DNA from 2 places in the Streptomyces sp. WZ-12 genome. Region 1 is predicted to be linked to the other one. Evidence: riboswitches for the same ligand, from Rfam matches in the RefSeq annotation. Region 1 holds a riboswitch; the other holds the start of a gene.

The links. Region 1 has a riboswitch for cobalamin ahead of PV796_RS03245 (CbtB domain-containing protein). Riboswitches for the same ligand answer to the same signal wherever they lie in the genome.
Region 2: linked by a shared signal. The riboswitch ahead of PV796_RS38940 (CoA-acylating methylmalonate-semialdehyde dehydrogenase) and the one ahead of PV796_RS03245 (CbtB domain-containing protein) in region 1 are both predicted to bind cobalamin.

Annotation. Positions count from the first base shown of each region.
Region 1 covers NZ_CP118574.1:818,110-838,945, forward strand. Annotated here, with positions in the region: gene PV796_RS03175 (LysR family transcriptional regulator) at 1-294, shown strand, start outside; gene PV796_RS03180 (GlxA family transcriptional regulator) at 863-1,834, shown strand; gene PV796_RS03185 (DJ-1/PfpI family protein) at 1,831-2,544, shown strand; gene lgt (prolipoprotein diacylglyceryl transferase) at 2,669-3,502, opposite strand; gene PV796_RS03195 (MarR family winged helix-turn-helix transcriptional regulator) at 3,620-4,117, shown strand; gene PV796_RS03200 (MFS transporter) at 4,232-5,722, opposite strand; gene PV796_RS03205 (polyprenyl synthetase family protein) at 5,857-7,149, opposite strand; gene PV796_RS03210 (OsmC family protein) at 7,687-8,058, opposite strand; gene aceB (malate synthase A) at 8,333-9,940, opposite strand; gene aceA (isocitrate lyase) at 10,033-11,316, opposite strand; gene PV796_RS03225 (short-chain fatty acyl-CoA regulator family protein) at 11,707-13,113, shown strand; partial or broken gene cobF (precorrin-6A synthase (deacetylating)) at 13,215-14,005, shown strand; gene tsaD (tRNA (adenosine(37)-N6)-threonylcarbamoyltransferase complex transferase subunit TsaD) at 14,111-15,172, shown strand; gene alaS (alanine--tRNA ligase) at 15,191-17,836, shown strand; cobalamin riboswitch at 17,940-18,095, shown strand; gene PV796_RS03245 (CbtB domain-containing protein) at 18,132-18,353, shown strand; gene PV796_RS03250 (CbtA family protein) at 18,375-19,127, shown strand; gene PV796_RS03255 (histidine phosphatase family protein) at 19,238-19,864, opposite strand; gene PV796_RS03260 (LacI family DNA-binding transcriptional regulator) at 19,963-20,836, opposite strand, start outside.
Region 2 covers NZ_CP118574.1:8,860,020-8,870,471, forward strand. Annotated here, with positions in the region: gene PV796_RS38925 (ABC transporter substrate-binding protein) at 1-847, shown strand, start outside; gene PV796_RS38930 (FecCD family ABC transporter permease) at 844-1,869, shown strand; gene PV796_RS38935 (ABC transporter ATP-binding protein) at 1,866-2,630, shown strand; cobalamin riboswitch at 2,719-2,892, shown strand; gene PV796_RS38940 (CoA-acylating methylmalonate-semialdehyde dehydrogenase) at 3,108-4,631, shown strand; gene PV796_RS38945 (acyl-CoA dehydrogenase family protein) at 4,637-5,785, shown strand; gene PV796_RS38950 (enoyl-CoA hydratase/isomerase family protein) at 5,782-6,861, shown strand; gene mmsB (3-hydroxyisobutyrate dehydrogenase) at 6,858-7,757, shown strand; gene PV796_RS38960 (enoyl-CoA hydratase) at 7,754-8,548, shown strand; gene PV796_RS38965 (carboxylate-amine ligase) at 8,893-10,026, shown strand; gene PV796_RS38970 (hypothetical protein) at 10,052-10,452, opposite strand, start outside.

The DNA of each region.
Region 1 (20,836 bases):
CTCCCGGTGCTGGCCCAGCAGATTCAACTCGCCTGTAGCGAAGCCGGGTTCACGCCCCGGGGCCGCGCGGTGGCCGACGACCTCACCGGCCTGTTCAGCTATGTGGCCTCCGGACTGTGCATCGCCCTGTTGCCCGAACGCCTGCGGGACTTCGCCGTCCCCGGCGTCTCCTTCGTCATGCTCCACGGCGCGTCACGGCGCCTGGAGACCACCGTGGTCGCCGTGCGCCGCCCCGAGGCGGACGCGGCGGTCCTCCGCCTCTTGGAACTCATCAGCCGCCGCATGGCCGAGTAGTCCGTCAACACGGGCCTGAAACCTGCTCACTTGGGCCGCGTCGCCCGCCAGCGGTGCGCGCCCAACGAGCGGGGCTACAACCGGACCTTAGCCAGGCTCCGGCGTGCGGCGCCTCCCCCACCACACGCAGCACCGTTCCCCTTCTCCCGCACGCCGGCCTCAGAAGACCAACTCGGCGATCAGCAGCACGAAGAACATCGCGAACGACAGGGCCACCGCGGCCGCCAGTCGCCTGTGGACGTCCCCTCAAACGACCTGACGACGCCCCGGTCTCCGTGTTCCTCCGAGCTCCCCGACCGGCGGGCGCCGCCTGGCTCCAACACTCGGGCCAATTCCCCCTCATCTTCCGACACACCTGCGGACATCACTCAGCGATTCCGCTGCTGGAAGCGCGTTGTGTACGGCCTCCGCGTCGGCCCTTGCGCCAGGGCCCCGTCGCGAAGTGGTCCCTGGTCCTTGGACGTTGTCGAGAGGACTCGGGTGTTGTCGAGAGGGTGAGGCGCGCGATGGCGCGAATCGTGGGATGCCTGTCGTTGACGCCGTTGATCGGGGCGAGCAGGCTGAGGACGTGCACCAACGCCGCATCGTGTTTGTGATTTTCGACGGGTTCCAGGCATTGGATCTGGTGGGCCCGCATGAGGTGTTCCAGTACGCGGGGACGCTGGTGGGTGGTTATGACTGCCAAGTCCTGGCGCCCGGCGCCGGGCCGGTGCGGCCGTCCAGCGGACTGTCCGTCCACGCCGGATACGGTGTGGACGCTCTCGACCCGCGTGGCATCGACACCCTGGTGGTCACGGGCGGCCACGGCGTGGACCGCGCGGTGCGGGACGGCGCGCTGGTCGAGTGGGTCGCCGCGGCCGGGGCCTCGGCCCGCCGCGTGACGTCGGTGTGCAGCGGGGTGTTCCTGTTGGCGGCCGCCGGGCTCGTCGAGGGGCGCCGGGTCACCACCCATTGGTCCCGGGCCGACCAACTCGCCCGGCAGTACCCGCAACTGCGGGTGGACTGCGACCCGATCTTCATCAGGGACGGGCGGGTGTGGACCTCGGCCGGCGTGACGGCCGGCATGGATCTCGCGCTGGCCCTGGTGGAGGAGGACGTGGGCCGGGACATCGCCCATGCCGTCGCCCAGGAACTGGTGCTCTTCCTGCGTCGGCCCGGCGGCCAGTCACAGTTCAGCGTGCCGCTGTGGTCGCGCCAGCCGTCCAGCGATCCGGTCCGGGCCGTGGTCTCGGCGATCCATGCGGATCCCGGGGCTCGGCACGGGATCGCCGATCTCGCCGGGCACGCGGGCCTGAGCCCTCGTCACCTACAGCGCCGCTTCGCCGCCGAACTCGGCATCCCTCCCGCGGCGTTCGTGGAACGGGTGCGCGTGGAGGCCGCGCGTCGGGCCCTGGTCGACGGCGAGGAGTCGGTCGAGGTCATCGCGCGTCGCTGCGGCTTCGGCACCGCGGAGACGCTGCGGCGTTCCTTCCACCGACAGGTCGGCGTCGCGCCGTCCGCATACCGGGATAGATTCCGAACCATCAAGGAGTACGCATGACGACGCGCAGGGCGCCTGGCGCGCACGGCACGACCTACGGGCTGTTGGTGTTCGACGGAGCCGAGGAACTGGACTTCGTCGGCCCCTGGGAGGTCTTCACCTCCTCCGCCATGCTCCGCGAGCAACAGGGCGGCGCGCAGCGGGACACCGCTGTGCTGATCGCCGAACGGCCAGGCACCGTCCGCTGCAACAAGGGTCTGCGGGTGTTGCCCGACCGCACCTTCGACGATCATCCGCCGCTCGACGTGCTGCTCGTGCCCGGTGGGAACGGCACCCGCACCCAGGTGTCCAACCCCGCGCTCATCGAGTGGATCCGCCGGACCTCCGCCCGGTCTGCCTGGACCACCAGTGTGTGCACCGGTGCTCTGCTGCTGCACGAGGCGGGCCCGGCCCGTGGCCGCCGGGTGGCCACGCACCATGCGTTCGAGGACGCCCTTCAAGCGCGCGGAGACATCACCGTGGTCCGCGACGCGCGCTACGTCGTCGACGGCCAACTGGCCACCAGCCAGGGCGTGTCCGCCGGAATCGACATGGCGCTGTGGCTGATCGGCCGGCTGCACGGCCGCGACCACGCCCGTGCCGTGCGCCGCTACATCCAGTACGAGCCCGCCCCGCCCTACCTCGCCGACGAGCCAAACGAGCCGGCCGGGATGGCCGGGATGGCCAGGACGAGCGGGCCGGCCGACTCGGAACAGCCGACGACCGCCTGAGCGAGGGGACAGTCGGGGGGGAAAGCCAACGTGGCGGCCGACTGCAAGTCGACCGCCACTGTCCCATCCGACAACCAACGCCAACGCCGATCCGCAAACGCCCGGCGCGGCGCGCCTCATGGGGTCACGCGTCGTCGCCCCCGGCCGTCTTCTCGGACGCGTCGCGCTGCCGGCGCCGGGTGGCGATCAGGTAGACCGCCGCCGCGAGGAAGAGCGCGAGGGAGACCCAGTCGTTGAGGCGCAGGCCGAGGAAGTGGTTGGCGTGGTCGATGCGCAGCGCCTCGATCCAGGCCCGGCCGGCCGTGTAGGCCAGGACGTAGCAGGCGAACAACCGGCCGTTGCGGAGCCGGTAGCGGCGGTCGAGCCAGAGCAGCAGGGCCATCACGCCGACGTCCCACAACGACTCGTACAGGAACGTGGGGTGGTAGAACGCGACGTTCTCGTAGCCGGGCGGTCGGTGCGCGGGGTCGATGAGCAGCTTCCACGGCAGTGAGGTGGGGCCGCCGAAGAGTTCCTGGTTGAAGTAGTTGCCCCACCGGCCCATTGCCTGGGCCAGCACCAGGCCGGGCGCGGCGGCGTCGGCGAAGTCCGCCATTTTGATGCCGCGTCGACGGCAGCCCAGCCAGGCACCGAACGCCCCGAGTGCGACGGCCCCAGGGATGCCCAGGCCGCCGTCCCAGACGTACAGGGCGCGGATGGGCTCGCGACCGGCGCCGAAGTACAGCTCCGGGTCGGTGATGACGTGGTAGAGACGCCCGCCGAGCAGGCCGAACGGCACGGCCCACACGGCGATATCGGCGATGTCATCGGCGACGCCGCCGCGCGCGGCCCATCGGCGGCGGGTGAGCCACACCGCCGCGAAGATCCCCGCGATGATGCAGAGCGCGTAGGCCCTGATCGGCACCGGACCCAGGTGCCAGACCCCCTGCGAAGGACTCGGCAGATATGCCAGAACCATCAACTCGACCACTCTCGACGTCAGACCCGGAAATGTTCCGGTGCGGGACCGCTCGACAATACATCGGGCACCGAAGCTCTTGGTCGTCGCACCGGACTCCGCGGTTAAAGTCCTCCCATGCCACGTCAGTCCCGCCCCGATTGCCCACCGGCCTCGCCCTCCGAGGGTTCCACGGATGCCCGTCTGCTCACCGAGGCCGTGACCCGACTGCGTCGCGCGCTGCGCGCCTCCATCCGCACGGACTATCCGTGGGAGCAACTCCCCATGGCCCAGGTCGAGTTGCTCCAGGTCCTCGCGGAGCACTCCCCGGCCCGGGTGAGCGATCTCGCCGCCCGTCAGCGCCTCGCCGCCAGCACCGTCAGCGGGCTGATCGGCCAGATGATCAATTCCGGGCTGGTGGCCCGGGGCGTCAATCCGTCCGATCGCCGGGCCTCCGTCGTCACCCTCACCGAGGCCGGCCGGACCCAGCTCACTGCCTGGACCGACGCTCATGAACGCCGCCTCGACGACGCGCTGGGCGCGCTCGGCGAGGCGGATCGCGCAGCCGTCCGCGCCGCCCTGCCCGCCCTGCTCCGCATCGCCGGGCATCTCGAAGGCGACGAGGCCGGCACGTAGCCGGAGCTCCGGGTGCGCCGTGCGTGGGTTGGGCCTGCCCTGCTACTCCTCGTTGGGGCGCCCAGAGGTCAACAGCCCTCCCTCGACGGCGAGATGACCGGCTCACCCCGCCGCTCAGCTGCGGTCCGGATGCCGTTCGCCGTGGTTGGCGGTGCGGCCGGCCTGGCGGTGCGGCTCGGCGGCGGACTGTCGGGCGTTCCGGGGGCCCAGTGCGGCGGCGACAGCGGAGAGCACCGCCGCGGCCAGCAGGACCAGCAACGCCCAGCGCGCACCGTTCAGGCCGGTGGCGCCGAGCGGAGCCACGTGCAGGGCGAGGGTGACCAGCGCGACGCCGAGCGCGGTGCCCAGGCCGCGGGCCATGTTCACCAGGCCCCCGCCGGTGCCCGAGGAGCCGGTCGGAATCGCGCCCATGATCAGCGCGTTGTTGGCCGGCGTGAACGTGCCGAGCCCCAGGCCCAGCAGGACGAGGACGGGGGGCAGGGTCCCGGGCGCCATCGGGACGGCGAGCATCGCGGCCAGCGCGCCGACGCACACCAGCGCGCCGAGGAGGCAGCGACCGCGGTCGGACATGCCGGTGGGCAACAGGCGGTCGGCGGCGGTCGCGCCCAGGGCGAAGCCGGCGGGCAGTGCCGTCAGCACCAGTCCGGCGACCAGTTCCGGCGTGCCGCCCGTCGTCAGTGCGATCGGCACCAGGACCAGCGGGCCGAAGAGGACCAGGTAGCCGCACAGCGCACCGACCAACCCGGCCGAGACCGTCCGCACCCGCAGCAGCGCCAGGTCCAACAGCGGAGCGGCGGCGCGGCGCTGCCGGACGACGAAGGCCCATCCCGCTGCGCCGGCCACGACGAACAGCAGGGCGACGCCCCAGCCAGGCACCGGGAGCCCGGAGGCGGCCGAGACCCCCAACAGTGCGGAGGTCGTCGCCAGGGCCAACAGTCCCAACCCCGCCCAGTCGAACCCCGGGGTGCGGTGGTGGGCGCGCGTCCTGGGCAGCAGGTAGTGCCCGGCGATCAGGGCCACCAGCCCTATGGGCACGTTGACGCCGAACACCCAGCGCCAACCCAACGTCGAGACCAGGGCGCCGCCCACGGTCGGGCCCAGTGCCAGGCCGAGCGCCTGCGCCGCGGCCTGGACGCCCAGCGCGGTCCGCATGCGGTTCGGTGGTGCGCTCGTGGCCACCAGGGCCACGCTGTTGGCCTGCATCAGTGCCGCCCCGGCTGCCTGGAGGACCCGGAAGCCCACCAGTGCGCCGAGCCCGGGGGCCAGGCCGCAGGCGGCTGATGCCACCGTGAAGACCACGAATCCGTAGAGGTACATCAGCTTGCGGCCGTGGGCGTCCGACAGCCGGCCCATCGGTACGAGCAGCGCGACCAATGTCAGCAGGTACGCCAGAGACACCCACTCCACCGCGGCCAACGAGGCGCCGAACTCGGCCCGCAGGCTGCCGTAGGTCAGCGTCACGATGCTGGCGTCGAGTTGCCCCATGAAGGCCCCGAAACAGACCGTCGCCACCGCCAGCCACCAAGCATGGGGGTAGGCGCGGATGCGCTGCGGTCGCGGCCGCTCGCGGGACAGTGCCTGTAGCGCGGAGCGGGATCGAGGCATCGGCTGATCGGTCACGCTTCCCCCTGCTCCACGGCTTGAGGCTCTCCCACCCCTCAATTGTATCGGCATCCGAACTATTTTGTTACCGTCGGGCTAGTCGCACCCCGGGCGCGGGCCGTGCGGAGGTATCCGTGTCAGGTGTTCCACGTGCGGTGGACGACGGCGGTGGCCGCCTCGGCGAGTGCGGCGGTGTGTGGGGAGTCGGGGAGGTACGGCCGCACGGCGGTCCATGCCTGGTCCAGCAGTGCGGTTGCCTGCTCCTCGCACCGTTGGACGGCTCCGCTGGCGTCGATCGTCCGGGCCGCGCGGCGTACGGCGCGCTCGTCCGGCTCGGCCTGCAAGGTGCGCCAGAGGGTTTCCGCCTCGTCGCGCGGCAGCAGCGTCACCGTGTGGGCCAGCGGGAAGGTGACCTTGGCGTTGTGCAGGTCCTCGGCCACGCGCTTGGTGGCCCGGTCGCGATGTATCACACCGCGCAGGTCGCTCACGTCGTCGGTGATCTGGTAGGCGAGACCGACGGCCTCGCCGAACTCCCCCAGCGCGGAACGCTGTTGGGGGGTGGCACGCCCGGCGAGGGAGGCGATCTCGCACACCGCACGGACCTGGGCGCCGGTCTTCAGCCGGTGGGTGAGCGTCAGCATGTTCAGCAGCGGCTCCGGGTCGCCGGTGGCCAGCGCCGCGGTCATCTCCTTTTGGTGGCCTTGGATGTCCAGGGCCTGCCCGGCGTGGGTGGCGCGCAGGTTGGCGAGGTAGGTCTCGTAGACCGCCAGGCGGAGTTCGGCGTCGCCGGGGAAGCAGCGCCGGATGGCCCGGTCGACGCTGAAGTAGGCCGCGGTTCCCGCGTTGATGGCGGTGGCCTCGCCGAAGAGCATGTGGGCCGCCGGACTTCCGCGCCGGACCGGTGAGGTGTCCTCCACGTCGTCGACCATCAGCGAACCGGCGTGCCCCATTTCGCAGGCCGCGATGAGTTCGGCGTAGTGGTGCGGGCTGACGCCGTAGATCTCCAGGACGCGGGCCATGAGATGGGCGCGCCAACGCTTGCCACCGGCGTCGAGGAGGTGGCGCACCGGTGAGATCAGGGCCGCGTGTAGCCGGAGGTCGCGTTGCGTGGAGTCGGCGTCGTCGGGGGGAACACCCCCCTCCCGGCCCATCAGTTCGGCGCTGAGTGCCGGGCCCGGGGTGTCCGGGCACAGCCGCCCGAGCCCCTCGTGCAGCGCGGCGGTCGCCTCGACCATGGCAGCGGTGCGCGCCGCGCCGACGTCAACGGGGCCGTCGCGCCTGGGGGGTTCGGCTGATGCGGCGGGCGGGTGCGGCCCGTCGTGCCGCGGGAGGTCCGCTGTGTCCCGTACGCCCGCGGAGAGCGGCTGAGGCCCGCCGACCCGCGCGGCGCCGAGCCGGGGGCCAGGTAGGGAGGACATTTCATCGGGCATGGAATGCTCGCTCCGTTGCGAGGGAAATCGTGCCGGAATACTGGCCAATTGGCCCCGGCGACCGGTACCCGGAAGCCCTTTGTCCGCGGGTTGCTGGACCTGGTCGCCGGCTGCGCCAACCGTTCGGGGCGGCTGGACGCTGTGGAGCGTATCAGCGAAATCCGTATCACAGGAGAGCAAATTCGGGGGAATCGTCTTGTTTCGGGCTGACGCAAGGTGTGAGAGTGATACGCCGCAGGTCGGCCCGTACTTCCATACGACTTAACGGTTCGGCGAGTTCGTGCTCGCCGGCGCCGACCTCTTCTCGGATCGGGGGCGAAACATCGGGGGCGAAACAATAGGGCCGCTCACCCTTGCCACTTTCCGGAAACGTCATTTCAGCTCCGACCGCATCCACCCACATCCGTCCGCGGAGGAGTAATGCCGAGAGAAATGCGCAATGTGGTCAAGGAGTTCGTCAGCAGCGGGGGATTGCCGGATGGCGTGCGAGGCGGCCGTCGTGAGGGCCGTGGTCGACGCGGGCCGCGCGGTCGCGGGTCAGGACGGGTCGAAGGACAGCGGCTTGCTCAGGGTCGTGCGGACCGGTGAGCAGGCGAGGCGTTCGAGGACCGCGGGGCGGTGCGCCTCAAGCTCCGGGGCGAGGAGGAGTTCGTAGTGGAAGCGGGTCGCGGTCTCCTCGCGCTCCAGGCGGACCCGGACGCTCACCTCGGCCTCGGCGGCGCCCAGTTCGGCCAGCGCCATCCACGCCGAGATGGTCATGCAGGTGGCCAGGGACGCCTCCAGCAGTTCATGGGGGCGCATGCCGGTGGTGCCGCCGACACCCGCCTTGAGCGTGTCGGCCAGGCCCTCGTTGTCACCCGCGCGGAACCTGACCTGCCAGGGCGTCGGTAGCGCCGCCGCCTCGATCACCGTTCTGCCTCCCTGCCGGAAACCGCTGCGGAACGACTCAAGTCACCCGGGCCCGGCCCAAGTTGGCTCACGTCAGCTCAGGGGAGCGTAGCGAGTGGCTTGAGGCGCGAGAAGGGGTATCCGGATGGTGGGATGGGTGATGGTTCGGGCCGCGCGGCGGGGCGGGCCGTTCGTCGAACGCGACGGGGCGCGGGGCAGGTTGTCGGCCTGCTCCGCGCCCCGTTCCACAGCAGCCGCGCGGGGTCCCTCAACCCCTGCGGCGAACCCGGGCCCCTCAGCCCCGGTCGTCGGTGGGCAGTTCCCGCTGGACGAGGTGGCGGGGGTAGGCGTCCGTCGTGAAGAAGGCGGGCAACTCGGCGGTCAGGGCGGTGCGTTGGAAGAGTTCCCGGACCTCTTCGCAGGACGCCCAGGGGTACTCGGCGCCGAGGGAGGCGATCTCCTCGTCGAGCATGTGCAGCACCGTCTCCCGGTCGACGACGCGGTGTCGCAGCCACTGCCAGACCTGGGCGCGGGCGATCTCGGCGGTCGCGGCGTCCTCCATCAGGCCGTTGAGGGCGACGGCGCCGCTGCCGCGGAGCCAGGCATCGAAGTAGCGCACCGCGACGGCGATGTTGGTGCGCAGCCCCTCCGGGGTGGGCGGGCCGCTGATCCGGCGCACCGAGAGCAGGTCCCGCGCGCTGACCTCCACGTCGTCGCGGGTCCGCTCGATCTGGTGCGGCCGGTCCCCGAGGACTCCGTCGAAGACCTCGCGGCAGACGGGCACGAGGCCGGGGTGGGCGACCCAGGAGCCGTCGAAGCCGTCCTCGGCCTCGCGCTCCTTGTCCAGTCGGACCTTGGCGAGCGCGGCCTGGTGGGCGTCCGGGTCCTTGCTCGGCACCTGTGCGGCCATGCCGCCGATGGCGTGGGCGCCGCGCCGGTGGCAGGTCTGGACGAGCCGTTCGGTGTATGCCCGCATGAAGGGGGCGGTCATGGTCACCTTGGCGCGGTCCGGCAGTTGGAAGTCGGTGCGGTGGCCGAAGGTCTTGATCATGCTGAACAGGTAGTCCCAGCGGCCCGCGTTCAACCCGGAGCTGTGCGCGCGCAGTTCGTGGAGGATCTCCTCCATCTCGAACGCGGCGGTGATCGTCTCGATGAGGACGGTGGCGCGGATGGTGCCTCGGGGGATGCCGAGCAGGTCCTGGGCGGTGACGAAGATGTCGTTCCAGAGCCGGGCCTCGTAGCGGTTCTCCAGCTTCGGCAGGTAGAAGTACGGGCCGTGGCCGGCGTCGATCTGGCGCTGGCCGCAGTGGAAGAGGTAGAGGCCGAAGTCGACGAGGGCCGCGGGGACCGGGGCACCGTCGAACTGAAGGTGCTCCTCGTCGAGGTGCCAGCCGCGCGGGCGGACGACGATGGTGGCGAGCCGATCGGGGGCGCCGAGCCGGTATTCCTTGCCGTCGGGGCTGGTGAAGTCGATCCGGCGGTCGAGGGCGTCGCGCAGGTTCAGCTGCCCGTTGATGACGTTGTCCCAGGTGGGGGCGGTGGCGTCCTCGAAGTCCGCCATCCACACGCGGGCGCCGGAGTTGAGGGCGTTGATGGCCATGCGGCGGTCCGGCGGTCCGGTGATCTCCACCCGGCGGTCGGTCAGGCCGGGGGCGGGCGGGGCCACCCGCCAGGTCGGGTCGGCGCGGACGGCGGTGGTGACGAGGGGGAAGTCGAGCGGGGAACCGGTGGCCAGGCGCAGGGCCTGCCGGCGGCGTTCCTTCATCAGGTCCCGCCGCCGCTCGGCGAACGCCGCCGTCAGCCGGCCTACGAAATCCAGTGCCTCGGGCGTGAGGACCTCGTCGTGGCGCGCCCCCGGGGCGGCGAGCACACGGACGGATCGGGGCGGTGCGCTGAGGGACATCGGGTTCTCCTGAGGGAGGGTGGGGAGCGGGGCGGACGGGGCAGGCGTCCGCCCCGCTCGGCCGAGGTGGACCAGAGGAGTCGGGGGCGGTCCTAGTGGAACTGCTCCTCCTCCGTGGAGCCGCTCAGGGCGGTGGTGGAGGAGGCGGGGTTGACGGCGGTGGAGACCAGGTCGAAGTAGCCGGTGCCGACCTCGCGCTGGTGCTTGACGGCGGTGAAGCCGTCGGCCTGGGCGGCGAACTCCTTCTCCTGGAGGTCGACGTAGGCGGTCATGCCGCGCTCGGCGTAGCCGTGGGCCAGGTCGAACATGCCGTGGTTGAGGGAGTGGAAGCCGGCGAGGGTGATGAACTGGAACTTGTAGCCCATCGCGCCCAGTTCGCGCTGGAACTTGGCGATCTGGTCGTCGTCCAGCGCGGCCTTCCAGTTGAAGGAGGGCGAGCAGTTGTAGGCGAGCATCTGGTCCGGGTAGCGGGCGTGGACGGCCTCGGCGAAGTCGCGGGCCTGCGCCAGGTCGGGGGTGCCGGTCTCGACCCAGATGAGGTCGGCGTAGGGGGCGTAGGCCAGGCCGCGGGCGATGACCGGGGCCATGCCGTTGCGGACCCGGTAGAAGCCCTCGGCGGTGCGCTCTCCGGTGACGAACTCGGCGTCGCGCTCGTCGACGTCGCTGGTCAGCAGGTTGGCGGCGAGGGCGTCGGTGCGGGCGACGATGAGGGTCGGCACGTCGGCGAGGTCGGCGGCCAGGCGGGCCGCGTTGAGGGTGCGGATGTGCTGGGAGGTGGGCACCAGGACCTTGCCGCCGAGGTGGCCGCACTTCTTCTCGGAGGCGAGCTGGTCCTCGTAGTGGATGCCGGCGGCGCCGGCCGCGATCATCGCCTTGGTGAGTTCGAAGGCGTTGAGCGGGCCGCCGAAGCCCGCCTCCGCGTCGGCGACGATCGGCGCGAGCCAGTCGGTGGTGTCGCCGGCGTCCTCGGCGGTGGCGATCTGGTCGGCGCGCAGCAGCGCGTTGTTGATCCGACGGACCACCTGCGGCACGGAGTTGGCCGGGTACAGGCTCTGGTCGGGGTAGGTGTGGCCGGCCTGGTTGGCGTCGGCGGCGACCTGCCAGCCGGAGAGGTAGATGGCCTGGAGTCCGGCCTTGACCTGCTGCACGGCCTGTCCGCCGGTCAGGGCGCCCAGCGCGTGGAGGTAGTCCCGCTCGTGCAGTTGGCGCCACAGGCGCTCCGCGCCGCGCCGGGCCAGGGTGTGTTCCTCGCGGACGCTGCCGGAGAGCCGGATCACGTCCTCGGCACTGTAGGTGCGCTCGATGCCCCGCCACCGGGGGTCGGTGGCCCAGCGCCGCGCCAGTTCCTCGGCCGCCTGCTTCCTCGCGTCTGCCATGACTGTCACCGTCTCCTCGGTCTGGATGGGATGCCAACGTCGCTGCCTTCGGGGGCAACTGGCGTGGCACTGTGTGTCGCCTTCTCGCTTTGCTGGGGTGCGGCCCGCCGTTCTGCCGGGTAGCGGAACTGAGCAATGTTGCCGGTATGGGGCACCGCCGTCATCGGGATCTCCGACGTCAGGGCGGTGTATCGGGCCCCGATTCCGGGCGGTGCCGGCCGGTGTCCGGCGGGCCGCACTCAGACTCTGACACTGACACTGAGTGCCAACAACCGTGGATGCTTGCCAACTTCTGCGAATCTTCCAGTGGCCGATTGCCAACGTTGCGACACGTCCATCGAGGGCCTGTTCGCCTACGCTGACCGGGACCTGGACAGCGGAGGAGACGCGGTGAGCAAGACGTACGCGGGGGCGCGCCTGCGGCGGCTGCGCGAGGAGCGCCGGATGAACCAGGCGGAACTGGCCCGCGTGTTGGGCATCTCGCGCAGCTATCTGAACCAGATGGAGCACGATTCGCGCCCGCTCACCGTCCCGGTGCTGTTGCGGCTGTCCGAAGCCTTCGGCGTCGACCCGACGTTCTTCTCCGAGCGCGACACCACCCGGCTGGTCGCGGACCTGCGCGAGGCGCTGGCCGGCGAGCTCGCCGAGGCCCGGGTCGCCACCGCCGATCTGACCGAACTCGCCGCGCGGATGCCGGCGATCGCCCATGTCCTGCTCGATCTCGGCCGCCGCAACCACCGCCTGGCCGAGCGGCTGGTCGGCGGCGAGGGTGGCCGCGGCAACGGTCAGGAGGCGCCGATCTCGCCGCACGAGGAGATCCGGGACTTCTTCTACCGCCGGCAGAACTACCTGGACGAGCCCGACCACGAGGCCGAGCGCCTGGCCGCGGAGATCGGCATCCGGCCCGGTGACGTGCTGCGGGTCCTGACCGCGCGGCTGGCCGACCGTCACGGCGTCCGCCTGTCCAACGACGCCGACGACCGGCTGCACCACTACGACGACGCGACCCGGACCCTGCACCTGTCGGCCCGCCTGCGGCCCGGCCAGCGCGCCTTCCGGATGGCCACCCAACTCGCCCTGCTGGAATACCGCGACGGGCTCGACGCCCAGGCCGCCGAGGACTTCCCGCCCGGCTCACCCGCGCACGCCCTGGCCCGCATCGGCATCGCCAACTACTTCGCCGCCGCCCTGGTCCTGCCGTACACCGGCTTCCACGCCGCGGCGGAGCAGGCGCGGTACGACATCGAGCGCCTCACCGACCGCTACGGCCTCGGCTACGAGACCGTCTGCCACCGCCTGAGCACCCTGCAACGCCCGCGCCTGCGCGGTGTGCCGTTCTCCTTCGTCCGCGTCGACCGCGCCGGCAACATGTCCAAGCGCCAGTCCGCGACCGGCTTCCACTTCTCCCGGGCCGGCGGCACCTGCCCGCTGTGGAACGTCTACGAGGCGTTCGCCGCGCCCGGCCGCATCCACGTCCAGATCGCCGAAATGCCGGACGGGCAGCGGTACTTGTGGACCGCCCGGGCGATCACCCGGCACCGCGGCGGCTGGGGCGAACCGGGCAAGACCTTCGCCGTCGGCCTCGGCTGCGAGATCCGGCACGCGCACCGCCTCGTCTACTCCGACGGCCTGGACCTCGACAGTGGCGCCACCGCCACCCCGATCGGCATGGGTTGCCGGGTCTGCGAACGCCTCGACTGCCCGCAACGCGCCGCACCACCCCTGGGCCGCCCGCTGCACATCGACGAGCACACCAGCACCTTCGTCCCGTACCCGGTGTCGGGAGACGGGGCGTGAGCGCGGGTGTCTGACCGGTAGCGCCCTGCGCAACCGCGCTTTCCGGCCATTCCCGATGAGCCCGGGCGGGGCGCACCCCGCGCTACGGCGAAGCTGGTGCCATGAGCACGGAACGACGGCACCTCCTCGTCATCGGCATCGGAGCCGGTGACCCGACTACCTGACCCTGGCCGCGGTGAAGGCCATGGCCCGCACGGACGTCTTCTTCCTCGTGGGCAAGGGGCCACAGAAGGCCCAACTGACCGATCTGCGCCAGCACATGGTGGCGGAGCACGCACGCGCTCCCTACCGGGTCGTGGCGGCGGACGACCCCTGGCGCGACCGCACCCGCGCGGACCGCCCCGGTTACACGGCCGCCGTCCATGACTGGCGCGGCCGCCGCGCGGACGTCTACGAGCGGCTGGTGACCGACGAGCTCACCCCCGGACGGACCGGCGCGTTCCTGGTGTGGGGCGATCCGGCCCTGTACGACAGCACGCTCGGCATCCTCGACGAGATCGAGGCGCGGGACACGGTGTCGTTCACGGTCGAGGTGGTCCCCGGCATCAGCAGCGTCTCCGCGTTGGCCGCCCGCCACCACATCACGGTGAACCAGGTCGGTCGCCCGGTGCACATCACCCCCGCCCGCAGGCTCGCGGAGCTCTCCCCCAACGACGACGGGGACGTCGTCGTCATGCTCGACGCCCACGAGTCGTTCCGCCGGTTCGAGACGGACGACGTCTGGATCTACTGGGGCGCCTCTCTCGGCACGCCCGATGAGCTCCTGGTCGCGGGCCCCGTGCGCAAGGTCGCGGACCGGATCAGGCGGCTGCGGAGTGCGGCACGGGCCCGGCACGGCTGGATCATGGACACCTATCTGCTGCGCCTGGTCGACGAGGACCGCGAGGAGTGACGGACGGGCGCGGGACGAGGTGAGGGCACGGAGACCGGACACTTATTGCACATGGCTTGCAATTACTATGGGTGAGCAATGAGTGGGTGTCGTGAGGGAGTGGCCATGCCGCAGGGCCGGATCGTGCTCGGTATCGAGTCGTCGTGCGATGAGACCGGGGCCGGGATCGTGTCGGACGGGCGGCTGCTCGCGCACGCGGTGGCGTCGAGCATGGCCGAGCACGCCCGGTTCGGCGGGGTGGTGCCGGAGATCGCCGCCCGCGCCCATCTGCACTCCTTCACGCCGGTGGTGCGGGAGGCCCTGGATCAGGCGGGGCTGCGGCTGAGCGACCTCGACGCCGTCGCCGTCACCACCGGCCCCGGCCTGTCGGGGGCCCTCCAGGTGGGGCTCGCGGGCGCGAAGAGCCTGGCGTACGCGGCCGGGGTGCCCCTCTACGGGGTCCATCACCTGGCGGGCCATGTCGCGGCCGACACCCTGGAGCACGGCCCGCTGCCCGATCCGTGCCTGGTCCTGATCGTTTCCGGTGGCCACACCTCGCTGTTGCTGGTGCGGGACCTCGTCCGCGATCCGATCCTGCACCTGGGCGACACCATCGACGACGCCGCCGGCGAGTGCTTCGACAAGGCGGCCCGGATCTTCGGTCTGCCCTACCCCGGGGGCCCGGCGATCGACCGGGCGGCCCGGGACGGAAACCCCTGCGCCGTCGCCTTCCCCCGCCCGCTGACGAGCGGGAAGGGCGACCCGTACGCGTTCTCGTTCTCCGGCCTGAAGACGGCCGCGGCGCGCTGGGCCGAGTCGTACCGACTCCGCGGCGCGGAGCTCCCGTTGGCCGACGGCGCCGCCTCGCTCCAGGAGGCGGTCGCGGACGTGTTGACCCGTAAGGCGCTGGCCGCCTGCCGGGAGTACGAGGTGGGGACGCTGGTCGTGGTGGGCGGGGTGGCCGCCAACTCCCGGGTCCGGGCGCTCGCGGAGGAGCGGTGCGCGGCGGCGGGGGTGGAACTGCGGGTGCCGCCGCTGACGTTGTGCACCGACAACGGCGCGATGATCGCCGCGGTCGGCGACCTGCTGGTGCGCGCGGGCGCCGCCCCGGCCCAACTGAGCGTGTCCATCGACCCGTCCGCGCCGTTGGAGTACGCCGCGCTGCATCCCGCCCTCGTTCCCGCCTGAGTCGATTCGGAGCACACCGTGCGCACCGCCGAGATCCGTTCCCGTTTCCTCACGTTCTTCGCCGACCGCGGGCACACCGTGGTGCCCAGCGCCCCGCTGCCCACACCGGACCCCACCCTGCTGTTCGTCAACGCCGGCATGGTCCCGTTCAAGCCCTATCTGACCGGCGAGCAGGAGCCGCCGTGGCCGCGGGCGACCAGCGTGCAGAAGTGCGTGCGCACGCTCGACATCGAGGAGGTCGGGAAGACCACCCGGCACGGCTCGTTCTTCCAGATGAACGGGAACTTCTCCTTCGGGGACTACTTCAAGGAGCAGGCCATCGCCTTCGCCTGGGAGCTGTCCACCTCCCCGGTCGCGGACGGGGGTTACGGCCTGGACCCGGAGAAGATCTGGGTGACCGTCCACCACTCCGACGACGAGGCGCGCGGCCTGTGGCGCACGCTCGCGGGGCTGCCCGACGAGCGGATCGTGGCCCGGGGCGACGAGGACAACTTCTGGTCGATGGGCGTGCCCGGCCCGTGCGGTCCGTGTTCGGAGCTGTACTACGACCGGGGTCCGGCGCTCGGCCGCGCGGGCGGCCCGGCGGTCGACGAGGACCGCTACATGGAGTTCTGGAACCTGGTGTTCATGCAGGACGAACGCGGCGAGGGCGCCGGCAAGTCCGGCTACCCGATCCTCGGCCGGCTGCCCCGCCCCAACATCGACACCGGCATGGGCCTGGAGCGGATGGCCACCCTCCTCCAGGGCAAGGACAACCTCTACGAGATCGACGAGACCCGGCCCGTCCTCGACCGCGCCGCGGAACTCGCCGGGGTCCGCTACGGCGCGGCGCACCAGACGGACGTCCGGCTGCGGGTGGTCGCCGACCACGTCCGCACCGCGTTGATGCTGCTCGCCGACGGCACCGCGCCCGGCAACGAGGGCCGCGGCTACGTCCTGCGCCGCATCCTCCGCCGAGCCGTCCGCTCGATGCGCCAACTCGGCTACCAGGACCCGGCCCTGCCCGAACTGCTGGCGGTGGCGCGGGACTGCATGGCCCCCAGCTATCCGGAGGTCGCGGACGCCTATGCGCGGATCTCCGACCAGGCGTGCGGGGAGGAGGACGCCTTCCGCGCCACGTTGCGGCAGGGCACCGCCGTCCTGGACACCGCCGTCGCCCGGGTACGGGAGGAGGGCGGGCGCACCCTGCCGGGCGGGCAGGCGTTCCTGCTGCACGACACCTACGGGTTCCCCATCGACCTCACCCTGGAGATGGCGGCCGAACAGGGCGTCGAGGTCGACCGCGAGGGCTTCACCACCCTGATGAACGAGCAGCGCGAGCGGGCCCGCGCCGACGCCCGGGCCCGCAAGTCCGGTGGCACGGCTGACACTTCGGCGCTCCGCTCGCTGCTGGACGCGCACGGTCCCACCGACTGGCGGGCGTGGGAATCCCTGACCGCCGAGGCCCGGGTCCTGGGCGTGGTCGGCGCGGGCGGCCCGGTCCCGGTCGCCCGCGAGGGCGAGATCGTCACCGTCGTCCTGGACCGCTCCCCCTTCTACGCCGAGTCCGGCGGCCAGGACAGCGACGCCGGCCGCCTCTCCGGCGCCTCCGCCGAGGCCGAGGTCCTCGACGTGCAGCGGCCGCTGGCGGGGCTGATCGCCCATCAAATCCGGGTCACCGCAGGCGAGTTGGCCGTCGGCGACGAGGTGGTCGCCGCGGTCGATCCCGAGTGGCGGCTGGGCGCCCGACAGGCCCACTCCGGCACCCACGTCCTGCATGCGGCACTGCGCGAGATCCTCGGCCCGACGGCCCTGCAGTCCGGCTCCTACAACCGGCCCGGCTATCTGCGCCTGGACTTCCCCTGGCGCGGCGCCCTCTCCCCCACCGTCCGCAGCGAGATCGAGGAGGCCGCCAACCGGGCGCTGCGCAGGGACCTGCCGGTGGGCGTGCGGTGGATGACGCTGCCCGAGGCCAAGGAGATCGGCGCGCTCGCCCTGTTCGACGAGACGTACGGGGAGCAGGTGCGGGTGGTCGAGATCGGCGGCGCCTGGTCGCGCGAACTGTGCGGCGGCACCCACGTCGAGCACGCCGCGCAGATCGGCACGGTCGCCCTGACCGGCGAGTCCTCGGTCGGCGCCGGCATGCGGCGGCTGGAGGCGGCGGTGGGCATCGAGGGCTTCGACTACCTGGCCCGCGAACGCGATCTGGTCTCCCGGATCGCCGAGCAACTGGGGTCACCGCGCGCGGAGTTGCCGGAGAAGATCGGCGGCCTGCTGGACCGGTTGAAGGCCGCCGACCGCGAGAACGCCCGGCTGAAGGCCGTGGCCACCGCGGCGCGGGCCGCGGAGCTGGCCGCCACCGGCGTGGACGCCAACGGCACCCTGGTCGTCACCGCCACCGCGGCGGGCCCGGCCGCCGATGCGCGCGCCCTGGCCCTGGCCGTCCGCGACCGGCTCCCGACGGACCGCCCCGGCCTGGCGGCGGTAGCCGGCGACGACGGCGCCCTCGTACTCGCCCTCAACGGCGCCGCCACGGCCGCCGGGTTGAACGCGTCCACTCTCGTCAAGCGGGTGTTGGACGGCCGTGGTGGCGGCTCCAAGGAGGTCGCGCAGGGCGGCGGGGTGCCCGTCGAGCGGCTGCGCCACCTCCTGGCGGAGCTGCCGCGGATCGTCGGGCGGGGGTGAGCGGCGGCGGGTGACAGTGCCGGACTGGCCAGGAGTTACCCGCCCGCCAGCCGGCCGGTAGCCCTGCGCGAGAGGAAGATCACGTCGGGTTACCCGCATCTTGGCCATGCACCTGCCACGCGGTATCGTCGGCGCGATTGTTGACGACGGCATGCGGAAGCCGGTGGGAATCCGGCACGGTCGCGCCACTGTGAGCGGGACGGTCCAACGCGTTGGGCGTCCCGTGAGTCAGACCCGCAGCCGTCGACCTGTGCACCACCGAGATGGGACGCGAACTCCCAGAGGAGGCCCTGCCATGGCGCAGTCCGTCGCCCAGCCGACCGCCGGTTCCCCCGCGGTACCCACCAAACTGCCGCTCAAGGCGATAGCCCCCTGGGCGATCTTCTTCGGCATCCTGATGCTCGTCCTGCTCTACTTCGTCGGCGCCGAGCAGGGCGCCACCTCCGTCTTCAACGGCACGGACATCCACGAGTGGGTGCACGACGGCCGCCACCTGCTCGGCTTCCCCTGCCACTGACACGAGGGACGCCGCACGCCCATGAACTCCACAACGGTCCGAAACCTCCTCGTCCGTGGCATGCTCGCCGGCCTCGCAGCCGGCGTGCTCGCGCTGCTCGTCGCCTATCTCCTCGGTGAGCCCAACGTCGACAGCGCGATCCGGTTCGAGGCCGCCCACTCCCACGAGCACGAGATGGCAGTCGTCTCCCGCTCCCTCCAGTCCACCGCCGGCCTCGCCACGGGCGTACTGGTCTACGGGGTCGCCTTCGGCGGCATCGCCGCCCTCGCCTTCTCCTTCGCGCTCGGCCGCGTCGGCCGCTTCGGCCCCCGGGCGACCGCGCTGCTGCTGTCCGGCTGCGCACTGCTCGCCGTGTACGTGGTGCCGTTCCTGAAGTACCCGGCCAATCCGCCGTCCGTCGGCGAACCCGACACCATCGGCAAACGCACCGCCCTGTACTTCCTGATGATGCTGCTCGGCGTGTTGCTGGCGCTCGCGGCCAGCATCCTGGGCAGGCGCCTGGCACCGAGGTTGGGTACCTGGTACGCGACCGTCGTCGCGGTGGTGGCCTTCGCCGTCGTGATCGGGGTGGCCTACGCCGTCCTGCCGGCCGTCAACGAGGTGCCGACGGACTTCCCGGCCACCCTGCTGTGGCGGTTCCGGCTCTCCGCACTGGCCATCCAGGCCGTGCTGTGGGGTGGATTCGGCCTCCTCTTCGGCGAGTTGGCCGAGCGGCTGCTGCATCCGCGGGCCGAGGCCGTCACCGCCGGCCGAGCGGTCCCCGTGGAGAACTAACGCCCGCGCCAAGAGAACTGACGCCCGTACCGCAGACGCCCCAGAGGGCCCCGGAATTTCCGTGGGCCCTCTCGGGCGTGTGCGGTACGGGGACGGACCGGCCGGGACGCTCAGCGCTCCGCCGCGGTGTCCGGCGGGCGCGGAGGTGATGACGGGGACGATGACGCGGGCAGGGCCTGGCCGAGCCGCAGGTTCCAGCGGCCGGCCCGACCGCTGAGTTCCGTGGCCGTCAACGGGGGCACGTCCAGCCGCCAGAAGGCCGGCCCGGGCAGGCCGAGGACGTGTACGACCGCCGCCCGCACCACCTCCGGCTCGACGACGGCGAGCGTCCGGCCGGCCGCGGGCAGCGCGTCCAGCCAGCGCGCGACGCGTCCGCACAGCTCCCGCACCGACTCGCCACCGTGCGGCGCGCACGCCGGGTCGGCGAGCCAACGGCCCACGGCCTCCGGTTCGGCGGCCCCCACCTCGTCGAGGGTCCGGCCCGTCCAACGCCCCACGTTGAGACCGCTCAACTCGGCCGCGTCCGTACCGTCGAGACCGAGCGCGGCGGCCGTCTGGTGACAGCGCGCGCTCGGGGAGGTGCGCACCCGGGCGGCCCGGGGCAGCGATCCGGCGGCCGAACGGGCCCTGGCGGCCGCACTGTCGTCGATCGCGTCACCGTCCTCGCCGTCGCCAAAACGGGCCTGCCGCAGTGACCGGCTCATCGCGGGCGTGATGAGGGTGACGCGACTGCTCACGGGGCTGCCTCCGGCTGGGTTGCGGTATGCGGGGTGTGGTGTGCGGTACGGGGTTTCGTGGCTGCGGCGGGCGTCGTGGGGCCGCTCGACTGCCGGGCTCAGCGCGGCGGTTGAGGGGCGGGTCCGCTGGTCTCGCGGACCACCAGCCGCGGTTCCACCACCGCCTCGCGCGGCGCCGACTCCGGCCCCACCAGCCGCTGCACGGCGCAGCGCACCGCGTGCCCGGCCAGCCGTCGGGCGTCCTGGCGGACGGTGGTGAGGCCGACCGGCATCAGGTGGGAGAGGTGACTGTCGTCGTAGCCGACGATCGAGATGTCCCGCGGGACCGCGAGACCCGCCCGCGTCAGCGCCATCAACAAGCCCATGGCGCAACGGTCGTTGCCGGCGAGGACGGCGGTCGGCAGCGGCCGTCCGTCGTCGCGCTCGTTCAGCAGCAGCCGACCGGCCTCGACGCCCGAACGCTCGGTGTGCTCACCGGGGATGATCCGGAGTTCGGCCGCCAGCCCGTGGTGGCCCATCGCGTCCCGGTAGGAGCTTTTGCGTTCGGACGCGCCGGGGCCACGGCCGCCGTCGATGTGCACGATCCGCCGGTGCCCCAACGCCACCAGGTGGTCCATGGCCTGGCGCACGCCGCTCTCCTCGGCGCTGCGCACGACGTCGACGCGCGCGTGGGGCGTCCGGTGGCCGATCGAGACGGTGGCGGTGTGCCCTCCGACTCCGCCGAGGTAGGTGGGTTCGGCATCCGGACCGAGCAGGATCAGGCCCTCGCAACGGTGGCCGAGCAGGGCCTCGACGGCCTTGGCCTGGCTCCGCTCCTCGGTGGCGGCGGACAGCAGCACGTCGTAGCCCAGCCGCTCGGCCTCCGGGTAGATGCCCTCGATGAGGTCGGTGTGGAAGGTCTGGTGCACGGTGAACATCACGCCGAGCGTGCGGCTGCTCCCGCGCGCCAGCAACCGGGCGGCGCTGTCGGGC
Region 2 (10,452 bases), 8.0 Mb from region 1:
CGGCGTCACCACCACCTACCAGCGCCCACCGACCCGGGCGGTGACGCTCAACCAGCACGCCACCGAGATCATGCTGGCGTTGGGACTGAAGAAATCCATGGTCGGCACCGCCTACCGCGACGACGCCGTGCTGCCGCAGTACCGGGCCGCCTACGACGGGATCAAGGTGCTGGCCAAGCGGTACCCCGACGAGGAGACGCTGCTGTCCGCCGAACCGGACTTCGTCTACGGCGGTTTCGCCAGCGCCTTCGAGCAGTCCCAGGGCCGCGGCCGGCCCACACTCGGCAAGGCCGGCATCGACACCTACCTCAACATCGAGAACTGCCCCGGCGGGCCGGTGACCCAGGACACCGACGACCGCGAGATCCGCACCATCGGCCGGATCTTCGGGGTGTCGGACCGGGCCGAGGAACTGGTCGCCTCCCATCACCACACCCTGGACGGCGTCGCGTCCCGACTGGCCGGCACCCAACCGGTCAAGACGTTCGTCTACGACAGCGGGGAACAGACCGCGTTCACCGCCGGCGGCGCCGGCATCGGCAACGACATGGTCAAGCGGGCCGGGGGCCGCAACGTCTTCGCCGACCTCAAAAAGACCTTCGGCAACGTCTCCTTCGAGCAGGTCGCCCAGCGCGCCCCCGAGGTCATCGTGATCTACGACTACGGTGACACCCCGGTCTCCGCCAAGAAGGACTTCCTACTCTCCCAGCCCGCCCTGAAGGACGTGCCGGCCATTCGCCACCAGCGTTTCGCCGTACTGCCGTTGAGCTCGACGGTGTTGGGCGTGCGGGTGCCGGCGGCCGTCGAGACATTGGCCCGGCAGCTTCACCCGGACTCCTTCCGGTGACCCGATACCGGTACGCGGCGGTGGTGGCCGGACTGGCCGTACTGCTGCTGGCGGCGGCCACCTGCGCGGTCGCCCTCGGCTCGGTCGCGGTGCCGCCCGGGGAGGTCTGGCGCATCCTGGCCCACCGGGTCGTGCCGTCCCTGGTCGACGCCGACTGGCCGCGGGTGCGGGAGACCATCGTGCTGGACGTCCGGATGCCCAGGGTGCTGCTCGGCGCCACGGTGGGCGCCGGACTGTCGGTCTGCGGCATGGCGCTCCAGGCACTGGTCCGCAACCCGCTTGCCGATCCCGGCCTGTTGGGCATCTCCTCAGGCGCCGGCGTCGGTGCCGTCCTGGTGGTGGTCTGCGGCGTCACGGTCTTCGGGCACTACTCGGTCTCCGCCGCCGCGTTCCTGGGCGGACTGGCGGCCCTGCTGATCGTCTACGCCCTGGCGCGGGCCGGCGGTCGGATGACCACGGTCCGACTGATCCTCGCCGGGGTCGCCACCGGACAGGTCCTGTCGGCCGTCGCCAGCTTCCTGATCGTCACCTCCGACCAGGCGCAGAAGGCCCAGTCGGCGCTCCAGTGGATGCTCGGCGGACTGGGCGGCACCGGCTGGGACGCCCTGTGGCTGCCGGCCGCCGCCGTACTGCTCGGCACCGTCGCCCTGTTGGGCACCGCCAGGCACCTGAACGTGCTGCTGGCCGGTGACGAGGCCGCCGCCGCACTGGGGCTGGACGTCGGGCGCTTCCGGGCCCTGCTCTTCGTCCTGTGCGCCCTGCTGACCGGGGTCATGGTGGCGGTCAGCGGAGCGATCGGCTTCGTCGGCCTGATGATGCCGCACATCACCCGGCTGTTGGTCGGCGCCAACCACCGCCGCGCCCTGCCCGTCGCCGCGCTGCTCGGAGCGGTCTTCCTGATCGGTGCGGACCTGCTCGCCCGCACGGTGATCAGCCCCGAGGAGATCCCCGTCGGCATCGTCACCGCCCTGGCCGGCGGTCCCACCTTCCTGTGGCTGATGTACCGAAAGGGGCTGGCGTGAGCGAACTGCGCATCGAGTCGGTGACCGTCGAGGTGGCCGGTCGCACCCTGGTCGACGCCGTCTCGCTACGGGCCGGACCGGGCGAAGTGGTCGGGCTGGTCGGTCCGAACGGGGCCGGCAAGTCCACCCTGCTGCGCACCTGTTACCGGGCCCTGCGGCCGAGCTCCGGCCGCGTCCTGCTCGACGGCACGGACATCCGACACCTGCCGGCCCGCCAAGTCGCCCGCACGCTCGCCGCGGTGCTCCAGGAGATGCCCGCCGACTTCGGCCTGACCGCCCGGGACGTGGTGGCGATGGGGCGCGCCCCCTACCGCCGGGCGTTCCAGGCGGACGGCCGGAACGACACCGAGGCCGTCGGCTCCGCGCTGGCATCGCTGGGCGTGGCCGAACTGGCCGACCGGCGCTTCGACCGGCTCTCCGGCGGCGAGAAGCAACGGGTGCTGATCGCCCGGGCATTGGCCCAACAACCGTCGGTCATGGTGCTCGACGAGCCGACCAACCACCTGGACCTGCGCCACCAACTCGACGCCCTGCGACTGGTCCGGGCGCTCGGCGTCACGGCCGTCATTGCGGTCCACGACCTCAACCTCGCCGCGGCCTTCTGCGACCGCGTCTGCGTCCTCGACCAGGGCCGACTGCTCGCCGACGGCGCCCCGGAGGCCGTACTGACCGAGGAGTTGATCGCCGAGGTCTACGGCGTGCGGACGGAGGTCAGCATGCACCCGGTGAAGGGCAAGCCGAACATCGTCGTGCTGCCCTGACGGGCGCCCGCCCCGGCCCCCTGCCCGCGGCCAGGCAGGGGGCCGGTGTGCGGTCAGGGGTAGATTTACTAGGACGTCCAACTATATATTCGAGAGCGAGGCCCACGGTGCAGGGAAGCCGGTGCGAATCCGGCACGGTCCCGCCACTGTTACCGGGGAGCACGCCGTCGAGCAGTACGCCACTGACGTGTAAGAGGTCGGGAAGGCGGGCGGCGCGCGCCGATCCGGAAGTCAGGATACCGGCCGTGGGGCGTTCCGTGTTGTCCACGAGGATGGAGCAGACACGCATGGCACCGGTGCGTACCCGCGAGCCTGGTCAACCGCCCGGACGGGCGGGGAGGACCGCCTCCGCGGCCCCCGCCGCCTGAGCGGTCCTTCCGCCTTGCGCGATCCCGCGTCCCCACGGCCCGCCCGCCACCGCGCGCGGCGCGGCCCGGCGCGCCATCCCCGGATCCCACCTGACGAGAGCAGGCAACCATGGTCCGTGCACACACTCCCCAACCCGCCCGCGAACTCACCCACTTCATCGGCGGCAAGCCCACCCCGGGAACCTCGGGCGCCCACGGCGACGTCTACGACCCCAACACCGGCGAGGTCCAGGCACGCGTCCCGCTGGCCACCCGCGGCGAGACCGAGGCCGTCATCGCCGACGCGACCGAGGCCCAACGCGCCTGGGGCGAGTGGAACCCCCAACGCCGGGCCCGGGTCCTCCTGCGCTTCCTCCAACTCGCCGAGCGCGACAAGGACTCCCTGGCCCGCCTGCTCTCCTCCGAGCACGGCAAGACCATCCCCGACGCCCACGGCGACCTCCAACGCGGCCTGGACGTCGTGGAGTTCGCAGCCGGCATCCCGCACCTGCTCAAGGGCGAGTTCAGCGACAACGCCGGCACCGGCATCGACGTGCACTCGCTGCGCTCGCCGATCGGCGTGGCCGCCGGGATCACCCCCTTCAACTTCCCCGCGATGATCCCCCTTTGGCAGGCCGCCCCCGCCCTGGCCTGCGGAAACGCCTTCATCCTCAAGCCCTCCGAGCGCGCCCCCTCGGTCCCGCACCGGATCGCCGAACTGTTCCTGGAAGCGGGCCTGCCGCCCGGTGTGCTCAACGTCGTCAACGGCGGCAAGGAAACCGTCGACACCCTGCTGACCGACCCCCGCGTCGGGGCGCTCGGCTTCGTCGGCTCCACCCCGATCGCCGCCCACGTCTACGCCACCGCCGCCGCCCACGGCAAGCGCGCCCAGTGCTTCGGCGGCGCCAAGAACCACCTGATCGTCATGCCCGACGCCGACCTCGACCAGGCCGTGGACGCCCTCATCGGCGCCGGCTACGGCTCCGCCGGCGAACGCTGCATGGCCGTCTCGGTCGCCGTACCCGTCGGCGCGGACACTGCCGACGCCCTGGTCGCACGACTGACGGAACGCATCGCCCAACTCCGCGTCGGCCGCAGCGACGACCCGGACGCCGACTTCGGGCCGCTGGTCGGCCGGGACGCCGTCGACCGGGTGCGCTCCTACGTCGACCTCGGCGTCGAAGAGGGCGCCGAACTCGTCGTCGACGGGCGGGACTTCACCCTCCCCGGCCACGAGGGCGGCTTCTTCGCCGGCCCCTCGCTCTTCGACCGCGTCACCCCGGACATGCGGATCTACCAGGAGGAGATCTTCGGCCCCGTCCTGTCCGTCGTGCGCGCCGCCGACTACGAAGAGGCGCTGCGCCTGCCCAGCGAACACCCCTACGGCAACGGTGTCGCCCTCTTCACCCGCGACGGCGACACCGCCCGCGACTTCACCCGACGCGTCAACACCGGCATGGTCGGCGTCAACGTCCCCATCCCGGTCCCGGTCTCCTACTACACCTTCGGCGGCTGGAAGCGCTCGGGCTTCGGCGACCTCAACCAACACGGCCCGGACGCCATCCGCTTCTACACCCGCACCAAGACCGTCACCTCCCGCTGGCCCGCCGGCGTCAGGGAGGGCGCCAGCTTCACGATCCCGGTCATGAGGTGAGCACGGTGACCACGACCTACCTCACCGAGGACCAACTGGCCCTGGTCGAAACCACCTTGGACTTCACCCAGGACCACCTCACCCCGCACGCCCTGGACTGGGACCGCGACAAGCACTTCCCCCTCGACGTGCTCCGCAAGGCCGCCGGCCTGGGACTCGGCGGCGTCTACGTGCGCGAGGAGTCCGGCGGCAGCGGCCTCGCCCGCGCCGACGGCGTCCTGATCTTCGAAACCCTCGCCTCCGGCTGCCCCGCCATCGCCGGCTACCTCTCCATCCACAACATGGTCGGCTGGATGATCGACCACTACGGCAGCCCCGACCAGCGCGAACGCTGGCTGCCCCGGCTGTGCGCGATGGACGACCTCGCCAGCTACTGCCTGACCGAACCGGGCGCCGGCTCCGACGCCGCGGCCCTGCGCACCCGCGCCGTCCGCGACGGCGACGACTACGTCCTGACCGGCGTCAAGCAGTTCATCTCCGGTGCCGGCGCCGCCCAGCTCTACGTCGTCATGGCCCGCACCGGCGACGAAGGCCCGCGCGGCATCTCCGCCTTCCTCGTCGACAAGGACGACGCCGGCGTCTCCTTCGGCGCCAACGAGCGCAAGATGGGCTGGAACGCCCAACCCACCCGCCAAGTCATCCTCGACGGCGTCCGCATCCCCGCCGACCGGCTGCTCGGCGGCGAGGGCCAGGGCTTCCGGATCGCCATGAACGCCCTCAACGGCGGCCGCCTCGGCATCGCCGCCTGCTCCCTCGGCGGCGCCCGCAGCGCGCTGGACCGCAGCCTGGCCCACCTCGCCGACCGCGAGGCGTTCGGCACCCGCCTGCTGGACGCCCAGGCACTGCGCTTCCGCCTCGCCGACATGGCCACCGAACTCGCCGCCGCCCGGGCCCTGGTCCACCAGGCCGCCCAGGCACTCGACCGGGGCGACCCCCAGGCACCCCAACTCTGCGCGATGGCCAAGCGCTTCGCCACCGACACCGGCTACTCCGTCGCCGACCGCGCCCTGCAACTCCACGGCGGCTACGGATACCTGGCCGAATACGGCATCGAGAAGATCGTGCGCGACCTGCGCGTCCACCAGATCCTGGAAGGAACCAACGAGATCATGCGCGTCATCGTGGCCCGCGGCCTGACGGAGGCGTTCCAGTGACCGGCGCCGACGACCAGCCCGTCCTGCTGGAGACCCGCGGCCGGGCCGGCTATCTGACCCTCAACCGCCCCCGTGCCCTCAACGCCCTCACCCACCCCATGGTCCGCCGCATCGACGGGGCCCTCACCGCCTGGGAGAACGACCCCAGCATCGAGACCGTCGTACTGACCGGCGCGGGGGAGCGGGGCCTGTGCGCGGGCGGCGACATCCGCGCCGTCCACGACGACGCACGCGACGGCGACGGCACCGCATCCGCCGCCTTCTGGGCCGACGAGTACCGGCTCAACGCCCGCATCGCCCGCTACCGCAAGCCCTATGTCGCCCTCATGGACGGCATCGTCATGGGCGGCGGCGTCGGCGTCTCCGCCCACGGCAGCGTCCGCATCGTCACCGAACGCTCCCGGATCGCCATGCCCGAGACCGGCATCGGCTTCATCCCCGACGTCGGCGGCACCTACCTCCTCGCCCTCGCACCCGGATCGCTCGGCCTCCACCTCGCGCTGACGGGCGCTCAGATCGGTGCGGCCGACGCCCTCTTGTGCGGACTCGCCGACCACTACGTTCCTTCCGAGGCCCTCCCGGCACTCGGCGACGACCTCGCCGAGCGCCCCGTCCACGCGGTCCTGGAGCGCCACGTCCGCCCGGCCCCGTCCGGCCAACTCGCCGACCAACGGCCGTGGATCGACGCCTGCTACACCGCCGACACCGTCGAGGAGATCATCGACCGGCTCTCCTCCCACGGCGACCCGGCGGCCAAGGAAGCGGCCGAGACGCTGCTCACCAAGTCACCCACCTCCCTCAAGGTCACCCTCACCGCGCTCCGCCGGGCCCGGCACCTGGGATCCCTCGAAGCGGTACTCGACCAGGAATACCGCGTCTCCTGCGCCTCCCTCACCGCCCCCGACCTGGTCGAGGGCATCCGCGCCCAGATCGTCGACAAGGACCGCAACCCGCGCTGGTCCCCGCCCGCCCTCGCCGACGTCACCGACGCGCACATCGCGCGCTTCTTCGCCCCCCTGGGCGCCGACGAGCTGGGACTCACCCAACCCGGCCCGACACAGGAGGTCCCCTGGTGACCGTGACCCTCGCCTTCATCGGACTGGGCAACATGGGCGCGCCGATGGCCGCCAACCTCGCCGCGGCCGGCCACCGCGTGCGCGGCTACGACAAGGTGGCCACCTGCCTGGACGCGGCCGCCACCGCCGGCGTGACGCCCGCCGCGTCCGCGACGGAGGCCGTCGCCGACGCCGACCTGGTCTTCACCATGCTGCCCGCTGGCCGCCACGTACTCGCCCTCTACGACGACATCCTCGCCGCCGCCCGCCCCGGAACGCTCTTCGTCGACTGCTCCACCATCGACGTCGCCGACGCCCGCGCCGCCCATGACAAGGCCACCGCGGCCGGGATGCGGATGCTCGACGCACCGGTCTCCGGCGGCGTCGTCGGCGCCGAGGCCGGCACCCTCACCTTCATGGTGGGCGGCGAGCCGGACGACGTCGCCCATGTCGCGCCGTTCCTGGACGTGTTGGGCCGCAAGACCGTCCACTGCGGCGGCCCGAGCGCCGGCCAGGCGGCGAAGATCTGCAACAACATGATCCTGGGCATCTCGATGATCGCGGTCAGCGAGGCGTTCGTGCTCGGCGAGCGCCTCGGCCTCTCCCACCAGGCGCTCTACGACGTGGCCGCCACCTCCTCCGGCCAGTGCTGGGCCCTGACCACCAACTGCCCCGTCCCCGGCCCGGTGCCCACCAGCCCCGCCAACCACGACTACCGCCCCGGCTTCGCCGCACCGCTCATGGCCAAGGACCTCGGCCTGGCCGCCAACGCGGCCAAGGCCACTGGCGTCCGCGCCGAACTCGGCCAGCACGCGGCCCAGTTGTATGCCGCCTACGCCCAAGAGGCCGGCGTCGAGGCCGACTTCTCCGGCATCGTCCGGGACATCAGGGAACAGCGCGACGGAGGACCGGCATGACCACCACGCCACCGACCGACAGCTACGAGACGATCCTGGTCGAACGCACCGGCCGCACCGCCCTGATCACCCTCAACCGGCCCGAGGCCCGCAATGCCCTGAACCTCCAGCTCATGCACGAGGTCGTCGCCGCCACCGAAGCCCTCGACCGGGACCCGGACTGCGGCTGCATCGTCCTCACCGGCTCCGCCAAGGCGTTCGCGGCCGGCGCCGACATCAAGGAGATGCGGCCGCAGGGCTACCTGGACATGTACCTGAGTGACTGGTTCGGCGCCTGGGACCGGCTTGGCCGGCTCCGCACGCCGACCGTCGCCGCCGTCGCCGGCTACGCCCTGGGCGGCGGATGTGAACTGGCCATGCTCTGCGACGTGTTGCTCGCCGCAGACACCGCCGTCTTCGGCCAACCGGAGATCAAACTGGGCGTACTGCCCGGCATCGGCGGCTCGCAACGGCTGACCCGCGCCATCGGCAAGGCCAAGGCGATGGAGATGTGCCTGACGGGCCGCACCATGGACGCCGCGGAGGCCGAACGCTCCGGCCTCGTCTCCCGCGTGGTGCCCGCCGACCAATTGCGCACCGAGGCACTTGCGGTCGCCGAAACCATTTCGGGCATGTCACTTCCGGTCGCAATGATGGCCAAAGAAGCGGTCAATCGGTCCTTCGAAACCACCCTCGCCGAAGGCGTCCACTTCGAACGCCGAATCTTCCACGCGGTCTTCGCCACCGCAGACCAAAAGGAGGGCATGACCGCCTTCATCGACAAGCGCCCACCCCGCTTCACCCACCGCTGACCCGCACGGACTCCCCGTCGGGCCGCCCGCCCCGATCACCGCGCAGCACGCCCGGATCCCGGCAGGCGGCCCGATTGTGCTGCGGGCATTTCCCACTCAACCCTGCACCACCGCCCCACGCACTCGCGTCACCCCCTCCCCTGAAGTCCCACTAACTACCCCAAATTGTTGGCTACTTATCCGGGCACCGCGACGGCGGCATCGGGATATACGATCTTGATCATGCTTCTCAGTTCCCTGAGTGCCTCCGCTGTGCCGTCCCCTGACGCACCCGCACAGCCGACCGGCGACGGGCCCGGCCGCCCCGCCCAGGAAACCGGCCCCCGCTCATGAGGCCGGCATCCATGCCCGCCGAAGCGGCCGACCGCTCCTGGCCCGTACCCACCGTCGGCGTGGAAGAGGAGTTCCTCCTCGTCGACCCGCACAGCAGGCGACTGGCGCCCAAAGGCCCGGAGGTCCATGCGGCGCTGTCGTCCGCCATCCCGCACGCCGAGCCCGAAATGCACGCCGCACAACTGGAACTCGTCACCGGCGTCTGCCACGACCTGGAAGAACTGAGAAGCCAACTGGTCTGTGGACGCCACCGATTCGCCCAGGCCGCCGAGGAGAACGGCTGCCGACTCATCGCCGTCGGCATGCCACCGGTCGAAAGCCCGCCCCTCTTCACCCCCAAAGACCGGTACGCCTACATACAGGAGATCTACGGCTCGCTCGCCCACACCTCCTGCGTCGGCGGCGCCCACATCCACATCGGCGTCGACGGTCTCAACGAGGCCCTGCACGTCTGCAACCTCATGAGACCGTGGCTCCCCGCCCTGCTCGCCCTGTTCGCCAACTCCCCGGTGCACAACGGCACCGACACCGGCTACGCGAGCTGGCGAACCGTGGTCTGGTCCAGATGGCCGACCGCGGGACCACCCCCGCACCTCCCCGACGCCGCCACTTACCACGGCACCGTCGACCAACTGGTGCGCTCCTCCGCCGGCTTGGACGAGGGCATGCTCTACTGGTACATCCGCCCCTCGGTCAGATGGCCGACCGTGGAGCTACGGGTCGCCGACGTCTCCCTCACCGTGGACGAGGAGCTGCTGCTCACCGCCCTCTGCCGCGGCCTGGTCCAGACCGCCCTGCACCCGGCGAACCGCACGCCCACCGAACCACCGATCCGTAGCGAGGTGCTCCGCGCCTCCTGCTGGCGCGCGGCCCGCTACGGAATGACCGGAGACCTGCCGGACGCCGCGACCGGCAACCTCGTCCCCGCCTGGCAGGCCGTCGACGCGCTGATAGCCCACATACGGCCGGCCCTGCTGGACTCCGGCGACCTCCCCTTCGTCGAGCAGGCCACCGGATGGCTGCGCACCCAAGGCAACGGCGCCCAGCGACTCCGCGAGGTCTACCAGCGCTCGGGCCAGAACCCGGCGGACGTCGTCGACTACGCGATCCAGGCCACCAGGAGCGCCCCGTACCGCCTCAACTAAGGCCACAGAAGGCGAATATGAAGCCTCATCGTGACCCCGGTATCTCCAGTCCCAACTCCTCCTCCAACACCCGCGCCTGCTCGGGGGAGACGAGCGCCAGCACGGTGTCGTAGATGCCGTGCGGCTCCCGTTCGAAATCCACCAGATGGAAGGCGCGCGGATCATCGTCGGGGGAACACGCGGCAACTGCCTCCACTGCGGCCGCCGTGTCGAAGTAGTCCTCGGAGAAGTGCTCGGCAGAGAAGGAAAACAGCTCACCGTTCCGCTCGAACTCCAGGACGTCATCCCGCCCGTTGAAATCGGGATAACCGAACCCCTCCACGGGCTCCCCCTCGCGCAGACGCACCTGAGAGACGGTGACCGCGCCACCGGTGGCCTCGGCCGCCCGCTCCAACAGCGAGGCGTAGGACTCCTCCAGGAAATCGA